Regions from separate parts of the Siphonobacter sp. genome, predicted to be linked through region 1. Evidence: riboswitches for the same ligand, from Rfam matches in the RefSeq annotation. Region 1 holds a riboswitch; each other region holds the start of a gene.

Region 1 (4,667 bases):
TGAGAAAGATGGATCGATAGTTTTCCTTCCAATGTTCAACAAAAATCCCCCAACCCGTGAGGTACCGTTTGGGGGATTCTCTAGGAATCTGGGTTTTACCGTTGCCTAAAACGCCAGCGTGTAACGTAATGAAACCGTACGGCCCGGCAAGTTATACCCCCGTTTTTCGTAGTAATTTTCGTCCGTCAAGTTTGAAAGGGAAAGGGTCAGTCGGTGTTTTTGCTGGAACGAATACACGGCTACGGCATCGAGTACCATGAAGGGAGCATACGTGATCTCCGGATTGGCGGCATCGGTATAGTCAATGTCCTTGCGGGAGCCTACGTAACGTCCGGTCAGTCGCAGACGAACATTTTTGATCGGGCTATACTCCGCTCCGTAGGAAACCAGATTCCGGGCTACATTGGCAATATCACGGCTACTACGCGAATCATCGGTCCCTACGATTACTTCTTTGGCCTCAAACATAGACGTCAGATTGGCGTATACCTTCCAAACACCTTCCTTGCCGTAGCCCGCTTCGGCTTCCAGACCGTTCATGTCCGAGTCGGCGGCGTTCACAAAACGGGTCCGCGACACAATGACATCGCCATTACTCAGGGGCTCGTTCACGGCGGTCACCAGTCGGGCAATCCGGTCTTTCACCTGCGTAGCGAAATACGTAGCATTAGCGTAGAAACCACCTTTTTCGAAGGATACCCCTACTTCCTGACTCCAGCTGCTTTCATTCTTCACATCGGGATTACCGCTCGTCACCGCAATTTTTCCGGTCGTCGTACGAGCTTCGGAGTACCCGGCTACGTTGTAGGCATCCGGCGTAACAAAGGCTCGTCCTACACTGGCTTTGATCCGTACACTTGGCAGAATCTCGTACCCGGCGGCTAAACCCGGACTCAGAAACGGATTCGTTTTTTTACCCGGCTGGTAGGTAGTCAACAAGGGTGTTGCTTGTACATCAAAGGTAATCTGATCAAACCGTAAACCGGGTTGAAGCGTCAATTTGCCCCATTTCAAATTGGCCTGGGCGTAAAAGGCCGAAGAAATCAACGCATAATTCGGCTGCGTAGGTGCCCGTTCCGTCGTTAAGTCTGACCAGCGACGGCCTTTGGTCGAAGCCTTCAGGTAATCGTAGCCAAAGACCAATGAATGTTGTCCCAGCGTCCAGACGTCCTTGAGCTGTACGCCCGTCCAGGCGTTGGCGGTACGATTGGAACGGTACGGAACTACGGGTTTGCCCGAAGCATTGAGGGTATAATTCGTGTTCGATTCTTCCGCCGTGAATACTTTCAGACTCGGCTGATGGACCCCCAGATTTCCCGATATAGCGACTTCACCCGAGGCCCGCTCGACGTCTTTACTGCTGGATTCCGTAATACCGTAAGCAATATCGCCGGGCGACTGTACATTCCGGGCCTGAAAGGTTTCGCCGCGAACGTCCAGCCGCCATTTCGAACTCAGCTGGTAGCCCAGTCGCAAGGCTCCGGTATAGTAACTGAGTTGCGTATACGGTCGGGTTTGCCCATCGCCAGTACGGTCATCGACCTCCGCATCCGGTTGGTTGGCGTAATGTTTGACCGCATTGCGAAAATCGAAGGCATTGCGTAGCCAGTTGTTCTTCCCGATTTTATAATCATTGGCCCGCTGAAAGTAGGCAAATGACAAATCGTAATCCAGTTGCTTGGTGAGATTGCCACCCGTTTGCAGACCGGCTTGCAGAGTTTTGAAACTACCGTACTCCACGTACGCGGAGCCCTGGGGCGTTCCTTGCGATCGGCGGGTGATGACGTTGATCACGCCGCCCATCGCCTGCGATCCGTACAGAGCCGAAGCGGGACCTTTCAGTACCTCAATGCGTTCGACGCTATTGAGTGAGATGGTCGAAAGATTAGTAGCTCCCGCCGGGCGGCCATTAATGAGTAACAGCGTGCGTTGATTCAATCCCGAAAACTGGGGCCGAAAGCCGCGAATCCCGATACCCGAAGAAAGGTTCGGATACTGAATGACGTGTACGCCAGCGGTTTTCTTGGCAATATCCGTCAAATCGTTGGCAGGCGTTAAAGCGATGTCCTGACGGGCAATCACGCGTAAACTGCGGGGCACCTCGGCTAAGATAGCCTCCGAGCGGGTTGCCGTCACCACGATGGGTCTCAAAGCGTATACTGAATCCGCTGGTGTTTGAGCGTAAGCCAGTCCAGGCAATAAAAGCATACTAGCCCAAAGGGCTTTTTTCTGGGGGGAAGAAAACATCGAAAATGAATAAAGGGTAAACGAATACTGAAGCAATAGTCTAGAATGAGTCAACTAGCGTGAGAACACCTACGGCGATCGAAAAGACACCAATGAGGTAATTCATCCAGCGAAGCACGCGTTCCGTTCGCTGGGCTACTTTTTGTAGTGAAAAGGCAAAAACGCACCCGTAAATGGTCATAGCCAGCAGAATACTCAGGCTTTGAATGATGATGATCCAAACGGCGGTGGAAGCGTCTTTGGCCGCCAGCGTAAGGGCAACCGTACAGGCCCCTCCGGTACCCGCCAGTCCGTGAATCATCCCCACGCCAAAAGAGCGGTTTAGCGGCGTAGCTGCCGCGTTGGATGCGTCCGTTGGGCGTACCGGGTCATTTTTGAAGTTACGACGAATGGCGACAATACCCAGATAAATCATCAATGGTCCTACCACGTATTCAACCCAGGAAGCAACTTCCAGAGATAGCTGGGATTTAAGTAGTAAGATCAGGCAGGCAAAGAGAATGAGCGAAAAAGCGTGCCCTAACGCCCAGTGCGAAGATCGCCAGGCTACCCGCCACAGCTGACCTTTCTTTTTTTCACTGGTCAGGACGGAAACAGCCGCCAGGTGATCGGGTTCGAAGGAGTGCTGAATGCCCAGTACGAACGAATCGAGGAGTAAAGGATGAATCATGTAGTTTTCCCGGATGAATTCTATTGCTTACGGGAAAACAAAGCCAGAGGATGACGCAAGCGTCTCCTCACCGATTAGGCTAGCCTCCTGCTTTTCTTCCCGAAAGCACGTTGGTATGGTTTCAATGGCAGGTCTTCTGGCTCGTTCCTTTCTCAACCCCTTCCCATGCCTGAAGGCACAGTGGTTTGTATCGTTGAGAAATTTTTAGAGTTTTCCGTTTGCTGTCTTCTGTTTTCAGTAAAATCAACTGTAGACAGAAAACTGTAAATGGAAAACTAAAAGAACTTACAGCAGCGGGTACTGCTCCGGAATTGCACCGGATTCCCTTTTAAGCCCAATGAATAATCCACTGGACACCGATTGAGCCGCGAAAGTACGACAATTTGCAGGATTCAAAGAGCTAAGCCTATTTTTTCAGCTCAATATTTCTTCAGGATTATGGACTCATCCGTTTCAGACGAACCGGAACCGTCGTTGTGTAGCGATGGTCATTGCTACTGGAGAAGGCATTTCCACTTTCGGTGATATACCGGAACGTAAGCGTCAGATTCAGAGCATCGGACTCCCAAGTACCCCCTTCTTCAGCGGTCATTAGGTTAAAATTATTACGTAGCCGGGTATTTTCATCCTGAAATAAAAAAGTGATACGGTTTAGAGCCTGTTGTTGGGAACTACGGACGACTCCTTCAATTCTGTACTGCTCCTGACCTAACCGACTCTTTACTCGGGCGACTCCTGTAAAGCTTTGCTCATTTTTACCCCGGCGTTTCCGATTCAGCCAATCTACTTCCGGTTTAAAAATTTCCAGTTCGAGTGTTTTGGGGATACCATCGGGGTCTTTAAAGGGCCCAAACCAGTGGCCCACTAATGAGGGTGTCACTGAGGCGTAATCCCAGGGCTGTTGCCAGCGATGATAGACGTACTGAATGCCGTATACAATCCCCAGCAGAAGAATTAATCCACCCCATAAACGAAACGCTCTCATGGTTTTCTGCATCAAAAGGTACCTTTACTATCTTCTCAAACAAGGTAACAGAAAAGTTTCAAACTGGGAAGCAAACGCGTTGAATAGACGGAGTATAAAAAGCTTCAATTAAGCCTTAGCAAAGGGACAAAAGTGCTCTTTAACGTTCACTAATTAATCCCTTCAAACGCTCAACGAGTAGAAGATACAATTGACAGGAGAAAGTCTGCCATTCATAGAATTAACCTTTGATTATGAGTCAGAGACTATACTTTTGAAGCAGATAGGTTGAAGGTTGAACGTTAAAACTCCCCCATGTTTCATGGGGAGTTTTTTTATTTTATTGCGTATATTTCTACTGAATTAGTCTGGCTTCATTATCAGAATGATAAACCCTAACCAGAAACCAGTTAGGGTTTACTGCAACCAAAGTTTCGCAGTACCCTTGATACTATTAAACCGCTAGGGCACCCGAACGTAAAGTGTTTACGCCTTCAAATAGCTAGCTTTTTTATTACAAACCTAATCTTTGGTTCGCTAAAGCTCTTGTTGCGACACTAAGCGTCTGATTCAACGAGATTTAATTTCCGTACTAATCTATAACCTTAGGTTATTGACTTCTACTTTAGCCCGTTTCTGAAGTTGAGTAAGGGATTTTATTTTCCGTTTCGGAGTAGGCGAACAGTATGAAAAGCCCTAAGAAATCGGTTTCCAGCCTTTCGCATTAAAAAGTGGGTCTTATATTGCGGGGTCAAAAGACGCGTCTATCGGGTCTGCTGTTACGCT
Region 2 (4,667 bases), on a different contig from region 1:
AGCCGTTTGGAAAGTTCTTCAAGTAATGCCTGGATGGAAGTGACCGCAATGGCTCCATCAATGAGCCAGCGATCGGACTGTACCTCCACGGTAAGGGCAGCCCCAGGCTCCGTACGGTAGCCTTCCCGCCACAAGGCTCGTCGGGTCCAGAACAGCGGACCGACTTCACCCGTTAGTTGTACGGCAGGACCGGTAGGGGAGGGGTACAGCTGGAAAGTGCCCGTAAGACGATCAAACACAAAACCGGCGGCCGTAAAAGTCCGTTCAAACGCACCGTTAAGAACCAAATCTTCGGGTACACCCTGAGCAAAACGGCCGTTGGTTCCCATGAGCCACAACTGGTCGGCGGCCTGTAGGGCCAGATCCAGTTCGTGCGTGGAAAGCAGAATGGCCTTTCCCGTTTGCCGGGCCAGCTCGTGCAGCAGTCGCATCAATTCCACCCGGCTCGGTAAATCCAGGTGAGCGGTGGGTTCATCCAGCAAAATCAGATCGGTATCCTGAGCCAGTGCCCGGGCAAGCATGACTTTCTGCCGTTCGCCGTCGCTGAGTTGGGAAATGCGTCGATCGGCAAAGGCCGTGGTTCCGGTTAGTTCCAGAGCCCAGTCGACTTTACGCTGATCTTCCGCCGTCAGACTGCCCAGCCAGTTGGTGTACGGCGTGCGGCCCAGAGCTACCAGTTCGCGAACCCGCAGGTGTCCGGCTTCGACGCGTTCGGTCAGTACCAGGCTGAGTTTTCGGGCCAGATCGGTAGGAGCGAAGCTGGCTAGTACTTGCCCGCTCAGGTGAATTTCGCCGCTCAAGGCCGCCTGTAAACCCGAAAGGGTTCGCATCAACGTCGATTTGCCCGCTCCGTTAGGTCCCAGCAAACCGACCAACTGACCCGGCTGCAAGCTCAGGTTCAGAGGTCCAGCAACGGATTTCGTCGCGTAGCCAATCCGCAGGTCATGGGTCGTTAGTAGCGGCTGGCTCATACAAAAACGGATTTATGACGACTGACAATCATCCAGATCACCACCGGAGCCCCCAGTAAGGACGTCACTACATTGATGGGTAAGATCGATTGCGTACCGGGAAGCTGGGCAATGCTGTCGCAACCTAACATCAACAGACTGCCAATTAGGCCATTGGCCGGAATGAGAATGCGGTGATTGGAGGTGCCCAGCAACGAACGGGTCAGGTGCGGCACGGCAATTCCAATGAACCCAATTGGACCGCAAAATGCGGTGATACTGCCCGTAAGCAGACTTGTACTGGCAATAATCAGGGTACGGGCCCGCCGAACGGTCAGTCCCATACTGCGGGCATAGGCTTCTCCCAGCAGTAAAGCATTTAGTGCTTTGGAAGAGGCGAAGGCCAGTACCAGCCCCAGCATGACCACGCCCGCGAGCACGTACAGGTGTGATCCGAGTACGCTACCCAGTGAGCCAAAGGTCCAGAGTAAATATTCCTGAATCTGTTCGGGCTGACTGAAATACTGCCAGATACTAATGACGGAAAAGGTGATCGTGCCGACCATTACCCCCACCAGCAACAGAACTACATGGTCACGAAGTCGTCCGGCAATGAGCAGGACTAGTCCCAGTACCAGGGCGGAACCCAGCGAAGCCATCCCTACAATCAGCCAGCTCCCGGAAAGCCCCAGTTGCCGAATGGCGTACAGACTGGTAACGCTTCCACTGCCCAGCATCACCGCCGCCACGCCCAGACCCGCTCCCGCAGTAATGCCCAGCTCGGAGGGGCCAGCCAGCGGATTGCGAAAAAGCGTTTGCATTTGCAGCCCACTCACGGATAATCCCCAGCCCACCAGCACGGCGGTACATGCCTTGGGAATACGAATTTTTTCAACGATAAATAGCCAGGCCGTCTGTTCGGATTCGTGGTGAAGTACGATACGTACCACTTCCCCAAGCGGAATGGCTACGGAACCCAGGGTAAGGTTCACCAGAAAACCAACTACCGTTGCTGCCAGGAGTAAACCCAGCACGAGTCGCAGGCGTGGTGTCATTGGAGTTGTTTGTAGTAATACAGTTCGTAATCGGGCAGGAGTTCGGGATGCAGAATTTTGATTAGATCGCCCAGTACCCGCTCCGGATGAACGGCCCCCGATTCCCAGTAATCGTTTGATCCCCGGGCGTTGGTTCGCTTGCTGTAGTTATACAACTGGCCGGTTTTGAAAGCTTTGAAATCCCCGTAGCGTACATCGCGGGCCAGGATGTCTTTTTTCGTGTCCCGTCCGCTGATGCCTACATTTAGCCAGTAATCGGCTTGTAGGCCAATAGGATACACGGCTTCGAAGTTAAGCGGCAAACTGCCCGTGGCCCGGGTGGCATTCCAGTGGTAAGTAGTTCCGGCATCGCGGAAAAACTGAGCCATGTAACTGTTGCCATTGGGTACGAACCAGGAATCCTTGTAGCTGGTACCAGTAATGATACTAGGCCGTGTTTTGACCGAACGGGTCAGGGCTTTGAGGCGGTTGTATTCCTTTTCCACGGCGGCAAATCGCTGATTCACCCGTTCTTCCTGGTTGAGCAAGGCTGCCAGCAGCTTCACCCATTCGGCCCGGCCCAGTGGTGTTGTTTCGACCCACTCGGAGTTGATCAGAACAGGTACTCCGGCGGCATTGAGCGTCTGGTAGCGATCCATGCGGGCATTGGGTTGCCCCACGGCCATCACCAGATCGGGGTGCATGGCGACCAGCGTTTCTTCGTTGAGCGTCTGATCTTTGCCCACCTGCGTAATTTTCTTTTCGTTGATACGGGAAATGACTTTTTCGGAAGATACGTACTTGAGATCGCCCAGTCCTACCAGAATAGCTTCGGCGTCGAGAAAACTAACCAGTCCAATATGCATGGACGACATTGCCACCAGCGAACGCAGGGGAATCTCAATGAGCTGACTATTCTCGTACCCTTTCGGACGGGGCGTACCGCGTTGCAGGAGAACATAGGTCGCCGTATCCGTGCTCTTTTCAAAGGGACTCATAATCTGTACCACTTTGTAATGCGAGCGGTAGGTAATCCGAAAACCTTTGGCGTGTTTGATCTGGACTTTCTCGGGAAAGTAGTCGTGTTTAACGGCCGCTTCGCCCTGTTCGGCAACGGAAGAGGTGGAACTACACTGGCTCAGTAAGCCCAGCGTGAATGCTGCCACTACCAACAGTGGAGCCCATTGCCGCATACATTTCTGCGGAAAAGTAAACAAAGGATGCATCATGATTCGTACGAGCTTTTCTTCCGAAAGCTGTCGGGGGTTAACCACTCAGGCAGGTCTTCTGACTCGTTCCCTTCCCAACCCCTTCCCATACCCAAGGGGTACAGTGGCGTATCTTGTTAGGAAATGTTGGGAGTTTAGTGTTTTGAGTTTAGTGTTTGGAGTATTCTCAACAACTCAGAACGCTAAACGCAACACTCAAAACTCTTGCAGAACTTACAGCAGCGGAGACTGTTCCGGAATTGCACCGGATTCCCTTTTCAAACCGTCGCCTCACGACGGTTACCTGGATGGGGCCGCAAAACTACGAAGAAATTGTCGGGTCACTAACACGAAGCTTGCCTGATTGACAAAAACCGGACTCCGGCGTGAAAGCAGGCAGCAATCCTTGTTCCAGTATACTTTCCACAAAAGCCACGCGTTCAGCCACAGAAACCTGGGGAAGTACGATCAGCTGATAGCCCAGCGACTGATACACCTCCGATAGAGTTTCGTACAGCCGTGTGGCTTCGGCAAAGGTCTGCCAGCGTTCGGCGTCGTTGACGTAAATTTCTTTCCAGGGCGGAGCCATCAGCATCCAGGGAGCGTAAGGGTATTGATGGGCCACCTGTATCCATTCCGGTGGAACCGGAATGTTGCCCACCCGTAGATACGCCAGAATATCAGGAATGCCCCGGTCGAAAAACGTCAGCGGTTCCTGAGCTTGTTGATAGGCTCTCTGCATTCGTTCCAAAGCCAGCCCGGCAAAACCGCTCAGATCGTTCCAGGGAACCCGCTTGGAACCCCGCTGTACCTGTTCCTGAATCAGGAGTCGCGATACTTCGGCCGAAGTAGGATACCCCCGGTCCTGTAATGCTTCAAGTAAGGTACTCTTACCGGCTCCGGGTCCTCCTGAGATGATGATTCGCTGCATTGCCTAAAGTTTGACCCACAAAAATACCAATTCTGATGGTCAGACCAACCAGCTGCTAAAAGTGGGTTTGGCAATCCTAGGCAGTAATCGGATAAGTCATACGAATCAGCAAACCATAGATCTGTGCCGTTCCTATTCCAACCGGATAAGCCTTGTCTTACCTTACGATAATGGTTTTTTGTATTTTTTTATAAAAAACTAGAATTAATAGAGTATATCAGTAAGGGTAATTGCATAGGAGCATCAAACGCAGGCCTGATGTCGTAAAGCGTCCTTGAAGAAATTAGTCACCCCATTTCTTCACTAAAACTTTTTCATCAGACTGCTTCCCGCTTACGCTTTTAGGTACGGCGGGTTTTCAATAAGTACAAATCTGTTCATCGTGTTCACCGCCAAAACTAACGAGATGGAATCACTTCAGATGCACTACTTCCGCCCTTCCTGCTTCATCCCTCGTTAGGGAGTAAGGCCTACAGGAGAAAGCCGCTTACTCACTGCTTTTCTCATGCTCTCTTGTTCACCCCAAACGTTGTACATAAGCATG
Region 3 (4,667 bases), on a different contig from region 1:
TTTAGCGTAATCCCACCCACCCGACCAGGCCCCGTGCACGAGCAGAAAGGTTCGTGGCGTACGTGATTGGGCCAGACTAACGGTAGATACTAGAAACGCGAGTAGGAAAAACAGATTTTTCATGAATGATCTTGTTCAGTAGTGTGAATGCGACAAAACTAGCTACATTCACTTTCGAAAAGATAGCTGTTACCTGTGGGTAAGTAGTTACCTTAGAGTAAGTACGTATGAACCGTAACCAAGCATGAAAAGCACCGAACCCGCTTGCCAGTATGAATTGAAAGTAGCCAAAGATGCCATGGAAGTCATTCAGGGCAAATGGCGGATTCCCATTATCATTTCCCTGACGTATGGCAACAAACGCTTCGGTGAAATCCAGCGGGATATTCCAGAAATCTCCCCAAAAATGCTTTCGCAGGAATTAAAGGCACTGGAAGAAAATCAGCTCATTACCCGTACGCTGTACGACAGTATGCCCATCACGGTAGAATATGCCCTGACGCCCCTGGGCCTATCGATGAAAGACCTGTTAGTCGAATTACGCAACTGGGGGAAGCATTTCAGAAAAGAGATTGTGGGGAAATAGAAAGCGTTACCTTCCCTTCTATACTGAATCGTCTCCACTAATCAATGGAGTCAGCAATGGGATTGAATAGACGTAAACAGTAGCGAAATGGGAAGGACTGTAAGCATATACATCCAGTCGCTCGTCGGATAGAAACTAGATGTATTCCTATTGATGTTACTCTTTTGCCGTGTCTGTCTAAACCGTAGTTAATCGGGCTAAACCTGAGTAAGGTTGAACAAGGACATTAGGTAATGTTATCTCTTCCTGCTTTAATCTATCAATTTTAGCCTACCTTCGCGGCCTCATTCAAGTTCTTTACTTCTTATTCCACGGAAAAAGGTTCTGTCGAAAGACAGATTAATAGGGAATCGTGTGTAAATCACGAGCTGTCGTGCAACTGTAAGTTCTACGCCATTTGCGGTTGACCGTTTGCCGTTTTCAATTATTCAAACATTGACAACGGCAAACTGTAAATTGTAAACGGCACACGTTTCAGACAAATGAGCCACTGTATCATTCGGTATGGGAAGGCGTCTGAAATGGAACAAGTCAGGAGACCTGCCTTTTTCTTAGCTGATCATGCTTTCACGGTTTAGAGCGTTATCAAGGGGAGCTTTGCTTTGTTGTATGGGCACCACTGTGCCGATATGCGTACGCCCGTGCGTAAGCTTTCCTGATTTCTTCTGTATCTCTGTCTCATCATTAGCTAGAACGCAAGCGAAGAACTTTTAACCTTTTTAGTTAAAAGTTATGCTCCCCATTTCTACTTCACGATTAAGTAGCAAAGTCCTTTTTACCACCTGGGTACTGCTCTGCGGTGTACTCTTAGAGGCCTTTCCACAACACAAAAACGGCTCGCTGGAAGGGCGGATTGAAACGGAAACCCAGGAACCCATCCCCGGTATTTCCATTCGTCTGGAGCCCATGGGTCTGGGAGTGATCACCCAGGCCGACGGCAGCTTCAAACTGCAGGCGATTCCGGCGGGAGCGTATACCCTCACGCTGAGCGGCATCGGGTATGAAGTGCGTCAGGTTCAGGTACAGGTCAAAGCCGGCGAAACCCTGCCCCTGCACTATCAGCTTAACCAGAAAACCCACGAGCTTTCGGTCGTGACGGTAACTAGTCAGCGAAACCGTTCCTTTTCGGCGATTAACAAGATCGATGTTCCGCTGCGGGATCTGCCTTTGTCTACCAGCTCGGTCAGTTCAAAAACCATCGAGCAACGCGGTATCGATGATTTGGGGGAGGCCATGAAAAATACCACGGGCGTTCGTTCCAACAACACCTACGGCGGTTTTCAGCACTTCACCATTCGCGGGTTCAGCAATTTCGTGGTACTGATGGATGGCGTTCGGGATGAGCGACATAACATTTCCACGAGTGCCCCCAACACGAATATAGCCAACGTCGAACGCATCGAACTACTAAAAGGCCCGGCCTCCGTTCTGTTTGGGCACTCGGCTTTGGGCGGTATCATCAACATCGTACGGAAGCAGCCTACGGCCGATTTCAAGGCTAATTTTTCCGCGGCTTACGGGAGTTTCAATACCCGCCGGATGCGGGCAGGTGCGGGTGGTTCGATCAACCCGAAGCTTCGGTACCGGATGGATTTCGGGGTGTCGAATACCGACGGTTTCCGTCAGGCGGGTGTCTCTACTAACAATGCCTACGTGGCCCTGGAATACACGCCCACCCGCAAGGATTACTTCTATTTGTCGGTGGGAGCCAATAAAGATGTGTACCGCACGGATTCGGGTATCCCCGTTTTGGCGGGGGGCGTGCTGGTTCCCGGCATGGATCTAACGACGCGTTACAACGACCCCGCTGATTTTTTAAAGCATACGCGAACGGATGTTCAGTTTCGTTACGTGCGGGAGCTTATGGCCAACCTGAAACTTTCCAATCAACTCTCGTATTCGGACGATAACATCGATTATTTTTCAACGGAAGAACTGACGCTCAATACCCGGCGGGATTCCATTACCCGCTCGTTTCCCTACTACTTCAATCACCTCACCAAGCCCTTACAAAATCAGCTGGAGCTGACCTACGACCTCAACACCGCTAAGGTTTCGCAAAAGATTTTGCTGGGGTATTCGCTTAGCGTACTGAATCGTAAGACGTATAACGGGACCATTTTTGGCCCCGGCAAAGGAGCAACCATTCCCGTACAAAATCCCATAGAAAACCAAGGGTATATTGACTACTACGATACCTTCTACCGGGCTACGGATGAAACGGTACACGGCATTTACTTCCAGGATTTTATCCGGTTTTCCGAGAAAATTAAAGCATTGGTAGGATTGCGTTACGATGTATTCAAAGGTGAATATTACACCGATCAGGTGGATAAAGACCGCCGGGTAACCAGCTACGGAGCCAAATCAACCATAGCCCGGAATGCCCTGACCTATCGGCTGGGCCTAGTCTATCAGCCCATTGCACCTTTATCCGTTTACGCCTCGTACTCAACGTACTTCAAACCCTCCCGCCGGGTAGCTCCAAACGGGGAGACGTTCGATCCCGAAACGGGTTATCAGGCCGAAGTGGGCTCCCGACTGGAACTGTCATCAAAATTTGCCGCTTCGGCTTCGGTGTACTACATGCGAAAAGACAATCAGGTGGAAAGTCTGCCCGGTGGCGTTTTTAAACGTGTGGGTTCGGCAGAATCGAAAGGCTTTGAAGTGGAAGCTCAGGGGAATCCCGTCGCGGGCCTGGATCTGACGGCGGGTTATACCTTTACCGAAGCCCAATATTTACCCTACGCTAGTGCGGAGATAAACCCCGTGGCGGGTAAAACGGCGGTGCTGGCTCCGAAGCATCTGGTAAATGCCTGGATAAACTACACGGTTCAGCAAAAAAACTTGAAAGGGCTGAATGCCGGGGTAGGCTTCAACTATCAAAGCGAAGCCTTCGCCAACTCGGCGAATACGTACGTTTTGCCGGCCTATCGGACCGTCGATGTGGCCCTGGGGTATCAGCTGAACCGCGTGGGCATTCGGGCGAATGTGAATAACCTGTTTAACGAACGCTATTTCACCAACGTGATCTTAACCCGGCAGTTTTATCCCGGAGCCACCCGTCATTATCTGCTGACGCTTAGTTACCAACTTTAACCTTTCAGCCGCGGACTTTTGGAGTCTGCGGCTTTGTATATCTTTCGTGAAAACAGTCACCAAAGCCATTCGGCTCGTTCATCGCTACCTGGGATTTGCCTTGAGTCTACTGTTTCTGGTCTGGTTTCTGTCGGGACTAATGATGATGTACGTGTCGTATCCGACGCTCAAATCACACCAGAAGCTGCAACAAACGCCTCCGATTGATTTGACAACCTGCCTGTTAAGGCCGGCAGAAGCGATTACTAGAGCAGGAGTAACGGATTCCATCAAATCCATTCGCTTGGGGATGATACGGGATCGGCCCGTATATCGGATCGTTACCCTACAAAACCGCCAGCTCAGTATCTACGCGGATAACCCGACTATTTTGCCCTATGCCAGTGAAAGCTTCGCTCGTCAATTGGCTCAGCACTGGACCCATGCGAGGGTACAGCAGGTTGAAAAATTAACAGAGATCGATCAGTGGATGGCGGCTCACCGGTCGCAGGGCTACCTGCCCGAAGTGTATCGCATGCAAATGGGCGACGAAGCGGGGACTTATGTATACGTGTCTCCTTTTTCAAACGAAGTCGTTCAGCAGGTTACGGCCCGGCAACGGTTACTGGCCTGGCTGGGGCCAATTCCGCACTGGATTTATCCGACGTTCCTCATCCGTAACCGACCCGTCTGGAGTCAGCTAGTCATCTGGGTTTCGCTAATCGGAACGCTGATGTGTCTGGCTGGATTGGCGATGGGCTCCATTCGCTACCAACGCAAACGGCCCGAATCGCTGGCGTTTAGTCCGTACAAAAAACGCTGGTTTCGCTGGCATCATTACACGGGTTTTGTCTTTGGACTTTTCGCGTTTACCTGGGTATTGAGCGGCTTGTTTTCCATGAGTCCTTTCAACTGGGCACCCTCCACCCGGCTTTCACCGCAGGCAACCGAACGCTGGATGGGTGGTCCGCTTAATCTGACCTTATTCAAAGTAAGTCCGGCG
Region 4 (4,667 bases), on a different contig from region 1:
TAGAACTAGGATAATGCTTTTTATGAAGAAAAAGTTTGATTTTCAGCCTGTGGATTGATTGGATCCAACATTACTGAAACGATCACTACCCCTGCGTTTCCTGCCGTAACTCCTCCAGACAATGCACGCACAGGCAGCTCCCGTCATACTCCATTACCGAAATGTCACGAATGTATTGCATCTCATTCGTCGTTAGAGCTACGTTCATGCAATCACATTTCAGACTGGCATTGAGTTTGCAGGTGAACAACCGTCCACAACGCGGGCAACCTTCAATGGCGTGTTTAGACATAGGGAGTTGGTAGTTTTCGGTTTACTGTTTTCAGTTTGAGGCGTTTGCGAACTTTAGTAACGCTCTGGTGAAAGCCCGCTTCCGGAACAGTAAAATTCTGCGTGTAGTTGCATACCCCTACTTATTCACTCCACTGAAAACAGTAAACCGGAAACTGTAAACTAATCCAGAATTCGCACCGGCTTCTTATCCGCATCAATGGCTACGAACGTAAACGTGCCGTGGATGGCGAGTTCGCGGCCTTCGGCGTACATGCTTTCGACAAAAATCTCTACGCTTACCCGCATACTCGTGTTTCCGACGTGTACGACATTGCCAATCAGCTCGACCAGCATTCCCGCCTGAATAGCCTGACGGAAATCAATGCGGTCGCTCGATACCGTCACCATCGGTTTTCTGGCCAGTCGTGTCGCCGTGATGAAGGCAATTTCATCCATCCACTGCATCGCCATACCCCCGTACAGCGTATCATAATGGTTGGTCGTATGCGGGAAAACAGCTTTAAATACGCGGGTCTCCGCCGCTTTGATTTTTTCTTCTAAAGACATGAGAAATACTAGTTTTCAGTCGTCAGTCTTCGGTTTTCAGTGGTAATACCTGGCTTTACTAAAGCTATCCAGGTATTACCACTGAAAACTGTAAACCGCAAACTGACAACGGTTATACCCTTATCGTCTGCTGGAGCTGCCGGGCGGCGGCTACCATGTTTCGTAAGGCCTGATCGGTTTCGGCCCAACGGCGGGTTTTCAGGCCGCAGTCGGGATTGACCCACAAGTTACGAGCCGGAATCGTACGAAGTGCTTTTTCCAGCAAATGTGCCATTTCTTCCACGCTCGGTACACGCGGCGAGTGTATGTCGTACACGCCGGGTCCGATCTCATTGGGGTACTGAAAGTCCGAGAATGCTTCCAGCAATTCCATCTGCGAACGGGAGGTTTCGATGGTAATCACGTCGGCATCCATCCGGGCGATGGCCTCCATGATGTCGTTGAATTCCGAGTAACACATGTGCGTGTGAATCTGCGTCTGGTCCGCTACCCCCGAAGCACTCAGCCGGAACGCGTCCACGGCCCAGGTCAGGTACGCCCCCCAGTCCGCCCGCCGCAGGGGCAATCCTTCGCGAATGGCGGGTTCGTCAATCTGAATGATCCGGATGCCCGCTTGTTCCAGTTCCTGTACCTCATCCCGAATCGCTAAGGCAATCTGGAAGGCCGTATCCTTACGTGGCTGATCATCCCGGACAAAGGACCATTGCATGATCGTGACCGGACCCGTCAACATTCCTTTCATGTATTTCTCGGTTTTCGATTGAGCGAAGGTCGTCCAGCGTACCGTCATGGCTTCGGGACGTTCTACGTCACCGTAGATAATCGGTGGCTTCACGCAACGACTGCCGTAACTCTGTACCCAGCCATTTTGAGTGAAGACGTAGCCCGTCAGTTGCTCACCGAAGTACTCTACCATGTCATTACGCTCGAACTCGCCGTGTACCAGCACGTCCAGTCCCACTTCCTCCTGCCAGCGAATGGATTTTTCGATTTCAGCTTCTACAAACGCTTCGTATTCAGCCTGGGTTACTTCGCCTTTCTTGTACTTCGCCCGCCATTGCCGTACCTCGTCGGTTTGGGGAAAGGAGCCAATGGTCGTCGTGGGAAAGAGCGGTAATTGCAGGCTTTCTCCCTGAATTTGTTGACGAATAGCAAAGGCACTATCCCGCTCAAAATCGTCCGATTGTACGGCCTGTACCCGCGTTTTAACGGGAGATTTGTGAATCAGCGAACTCGTCCGGCGACTTTCCAGAGCCGCCTGATTTTCCAGCAGTAATGCCTGAGCTTCTCCCTTGGCCAGACGTCCCAGCGTTACTACTTCACCGAGTTTCTGCTTGGCAAAGGCCATCCAGTTTTTAATTTCGGGCGTCAGTACCGCTTCGTTTTTCTCCGAATCCAGATCATACGGTACGTGCAGCAGGGAGCAGGACGGAGCAATCCAGACGCGATCTTTTCCCAGTACCTCCACCGCTCGCTGAATCAGGGTCAGCGATTGCGTGAAGTCATTTTTCCAGACGTTTCGTCCGTCTACTACGCCTAGCGAAAGGATTCGTTGCGAAGCGACAAAACTGGTATCGGCCAAGATGACTTCCAGTTGTTCGTTGCCGCGTACCAAATCCACGTGCAAAGCCGCTACGGGCAATTGTAGGGTCAGGGCCAGGTTGGGCTGTATGCTTTCAAAATACGTGGCCACCAGCAAGGATAGCTGAGGTACTGCCCGAGCTAGGTATTCGTAGGCCTGCTGAAAAGCGATTTGCTCATTTTCGGATAAGTCCAGCGTCAGGCAGGGCTCGTCGAGCTGTACCCAGGTCGTACCTCGGGTAGCCAGTTCGCGTAGTACGTCGGCGTACACGGGCAGCAGGCGTTCGAGCAGATCAATGCGATGGAAACCCGCTTCTTTTTCTTTGCCCAGTAACAGAAACGATACGGGGCCGAGCAACACGGGCTTCGTCAGAATACCCATTTGCTTGGCATCTTCAAAGTCGTGAATGACTTTATCGGAATACCGCTTAAACTGCTGATTTTTCAGAAACTCCGGTACGATGAAGTGGTAATTGGTATCAAACCATTTCGTCATCTCCATGGCTTTGATGTCCAGCCCATTCTGTTGAATACCCCGGGCCATGGCGAAGTAGATTTCCAGTTCGCGATTACTCTTGCCGTCAATCAGCGACTGGTATCGTTCGGGTACCGCCCCTACCATCAGGGCCGTATCCAGTACCTGATCGTAATACGAAAAGTCGTTGGAAGGAATCCACTGGATACCGGCTTCCTGTTGCGTTTGCCAGTTTTGCCGACGGACCTGCCGTCCGGCCCAGAGGAGTTCGTCTTTGGAGATTTTTCCGGCCCAGAATTGTTCGCTGGCCCATTTCAGTTCGCGTTTGCTGCCCACACGGGGGTAGCCCAGGTTGTGCGTAACCATGTTGTTTGTGTTAAAAAAGGGTTTAAAAAACGCCTCTGAAACACCCAACCCGCCAAAAAAGGTGAATTGTTACGAATGCGTAGGCATACGATCTCCGGCTCACGTTCGTCGCTGAACGTCAGAAAAAAGAATACACGTTTTCGAACCCGCTCTGAGCATCAGAACCGGGCGAAGAAACGCCTACAACATTTGTAAAATCAATGCGTGCATCAGGCCTTAGTCGTGAAGGCATGACCATTGAGAAAGTTGGCAAGTCTCCTGGCTTGTACCATGCTGGCCCCCCTTCTCATTCCTCGCGGAACAATGGGAAATTTGGGTAGCACGTGTTCCGCTGCGGCGAAACGGGTACTTACAGTAGCACGTCTGCTCGTGATTCACACACGATTCCTTTTTCATTCCTTAGGGAGCGAAGACCTCCCCACGAAACCAACCATCCGATTGACGGGCATTACAAAGAACGCCGCAAATATAGAGCATAGTTTTTTTAAATACGGAAGCAGAATCTTTTTTAGAAAAGACGTTACTCCACCTACTCATTCCTGCAGCGTATATCTTTTTAGCAAAATTTTAAGAGGTTTCGCTTAAAAACTCGTCAGGTTTAGGGAAGTTTGGCCGAATTTCTAAATTTGTTCCGTTCTTGACTAACGCTTCAGAACTTTGTTACCGCGTGGTCTTACCATTACTCATTTAAACTTCTGATTCTATCTGATGAAGACGCTGAACCAGTACAATTTCGCCGGAAAAAAGGCACTTGTCCGCGTAGATTTCAATGTCCCTTTGAATGACCGCTATGAAATTACTGACGATACCCGCATCAAAGCTACCATCCCCACGATTCAGAAAATTCTGAACGACGGTGGTTCGGTAATCCTGATGTCGCACCTGGGTCGTCCGAAAGACGGTCATACCGAAAAATATTCGCTCAAACACCTGGTTAATGCCCTGTCGCTGATTTTCAACCGTCCGGTAAAATTTGCCGATGACGCCATTGGTCAGCAGGCTGTAGATCAGGCCGCTAACTTGCAGCCCGGTGAAATCCTACTGCTGGAAAACCTTCGTTTCTACAAAGAAGAAGAAAAAGGAGACGTGGCTTTCGCCGAGAAACTGTCTCGCCTGGGTGATGTTTGGGTAAACGATGCTTTTGGTACGGCTCACCGGGCACACGCTTCAACGGCGGTAATCGGTCAGTTCTTTACTGACAAAGTAAGCGGTTACGTGATGCAGGCTGAGCTAGACAACGCTCAGCGTATTCTGGATAACGTAGAGCGTCCGTACACGGCCATCATGGGTGGAGCGAAAATCTCCGACAAAATTCTGGTGATCGAACGCCTGCTGGATAAAGTGGATACGCTGATTCTGGGTGGTGGGATGACCTACACCTTCACGAAAGCGTTGGGTGGACAAA

What was found. Region 1 has a riboswitch for cobalamin ahead of ACOJTG_RS10735 (cytochrome c biogenesis protein CcdA). Riboswitches for the same ligand answer to the same signal wherever they lie in the genome.
Region 2: another riboswitch for cobalamin. It lies ahead of ACOJTG_RS15670 (ABC transporter substrate-binding protein); the one in region 1 lies ahead of ACOJTG_RS10735 (cytochrome c biogenesis protein CcdA).
Region 3: another riboswitch for cobalamin. It lies ahead of ACOJTG_RS16725 (TonB-dependent siderophore receptor); the one in region 1 lies ahead of ACOJTG_RS10735 (cytochrome c biogenesis protein CcdA).
Region 4: another riboswitch for cobalamin. It lies ahead of metE (5-methyltetrahydropteroyltriglutamate--homocysteine S-methyltransferase); the one in region 1 lies ahead of ACOJTG_RS10735 (cytochrome c biogenesis protein CcdA).

What each region holds. Positions count from the first base shown of each region.
Region 1 covers NZ_JBMDWJ010000182.1:2,262-6,928, forward strand. Annotated here, with positions in the region: gene ACOJTG_RS10730 (TonB-dependent receptor) at 106-2,208, opposite strand; gene ACOJTG_RS10735 (cytochrome c biogenesis protein CcdA) at 2,288-2,917, opposite strand; cobalamin riboswitch at 3,026-3,293, opposite strand; gene ACOJTG_RS10740 (hypothetical protein) at 3,354-3,902, opposite strand.
Region 2 covers NZ_JBMDWJ010000253.1:9,070-13,736, forward strand. Annotated here, with positions in the region: gene ACOJTG_RS15660 (ABC transporter ATP-binding protein) at 1-971, opposite strand, end outside; gene ACOJTG_RS15665 (iron chelate uptake ABC transporter family permease subunit) at 968-2,005, opposite strand; gene ACOJTG_RS15670 (ABC transporter substrate-binding protein) at 2,002-3,213, opposite strand; cobalamin riboswitch at 3,244-3,515, opposite strand; gene ACOJTG_RS15675 (AAA family ATPase) at 3,515-4,123, opposite strand.
Region 3 covers NZ_JBMDWJ010000269.1:449-5,115, forward strand. Annotated here, with positions in the region: partial or broken gene ACOJTG_RS16715 (alpha/beta fold hydrolase) at 1-123, opposite strand, end outside; gene ACOJTG_RS16720 (winged helix-turn-helix transcriptional regulator) at 245-586, shown strand; cobalamin riboswitch at 889-1,149, shown strand; gene ACOJTG_RS16725 (TonB-dependent siderophore receptor) at 1,319-3,685, shown strand; gene ACOJTG_RS16730 (PepSY domain-containing protein) at 3,732-4,667, shown strand, end outside.
Region 4 covers NZ_JBMDWJ010000211.1:1,996-6,662, reverse strand. Annotated here, with positions in the region: gene ACOJTG_RS12980 (cysteine-rich CWC family protein) at 86-292, opposite strand; gene ACOJTG_RS12975 (acyl-CoA thioesterase) at 454-840, opposite strand; gene metE (5-methyltetrahydropteroyltriglutamate--homocysteine S-methyltransferase) at 953-3,262, opposite strand; cobalamin riboswitch at 3,493-3,708, opposite strand; gene ACOJTG_RS12965 (phosphoglycerate kinase) at 3,971-4,667, shown strand, end outside.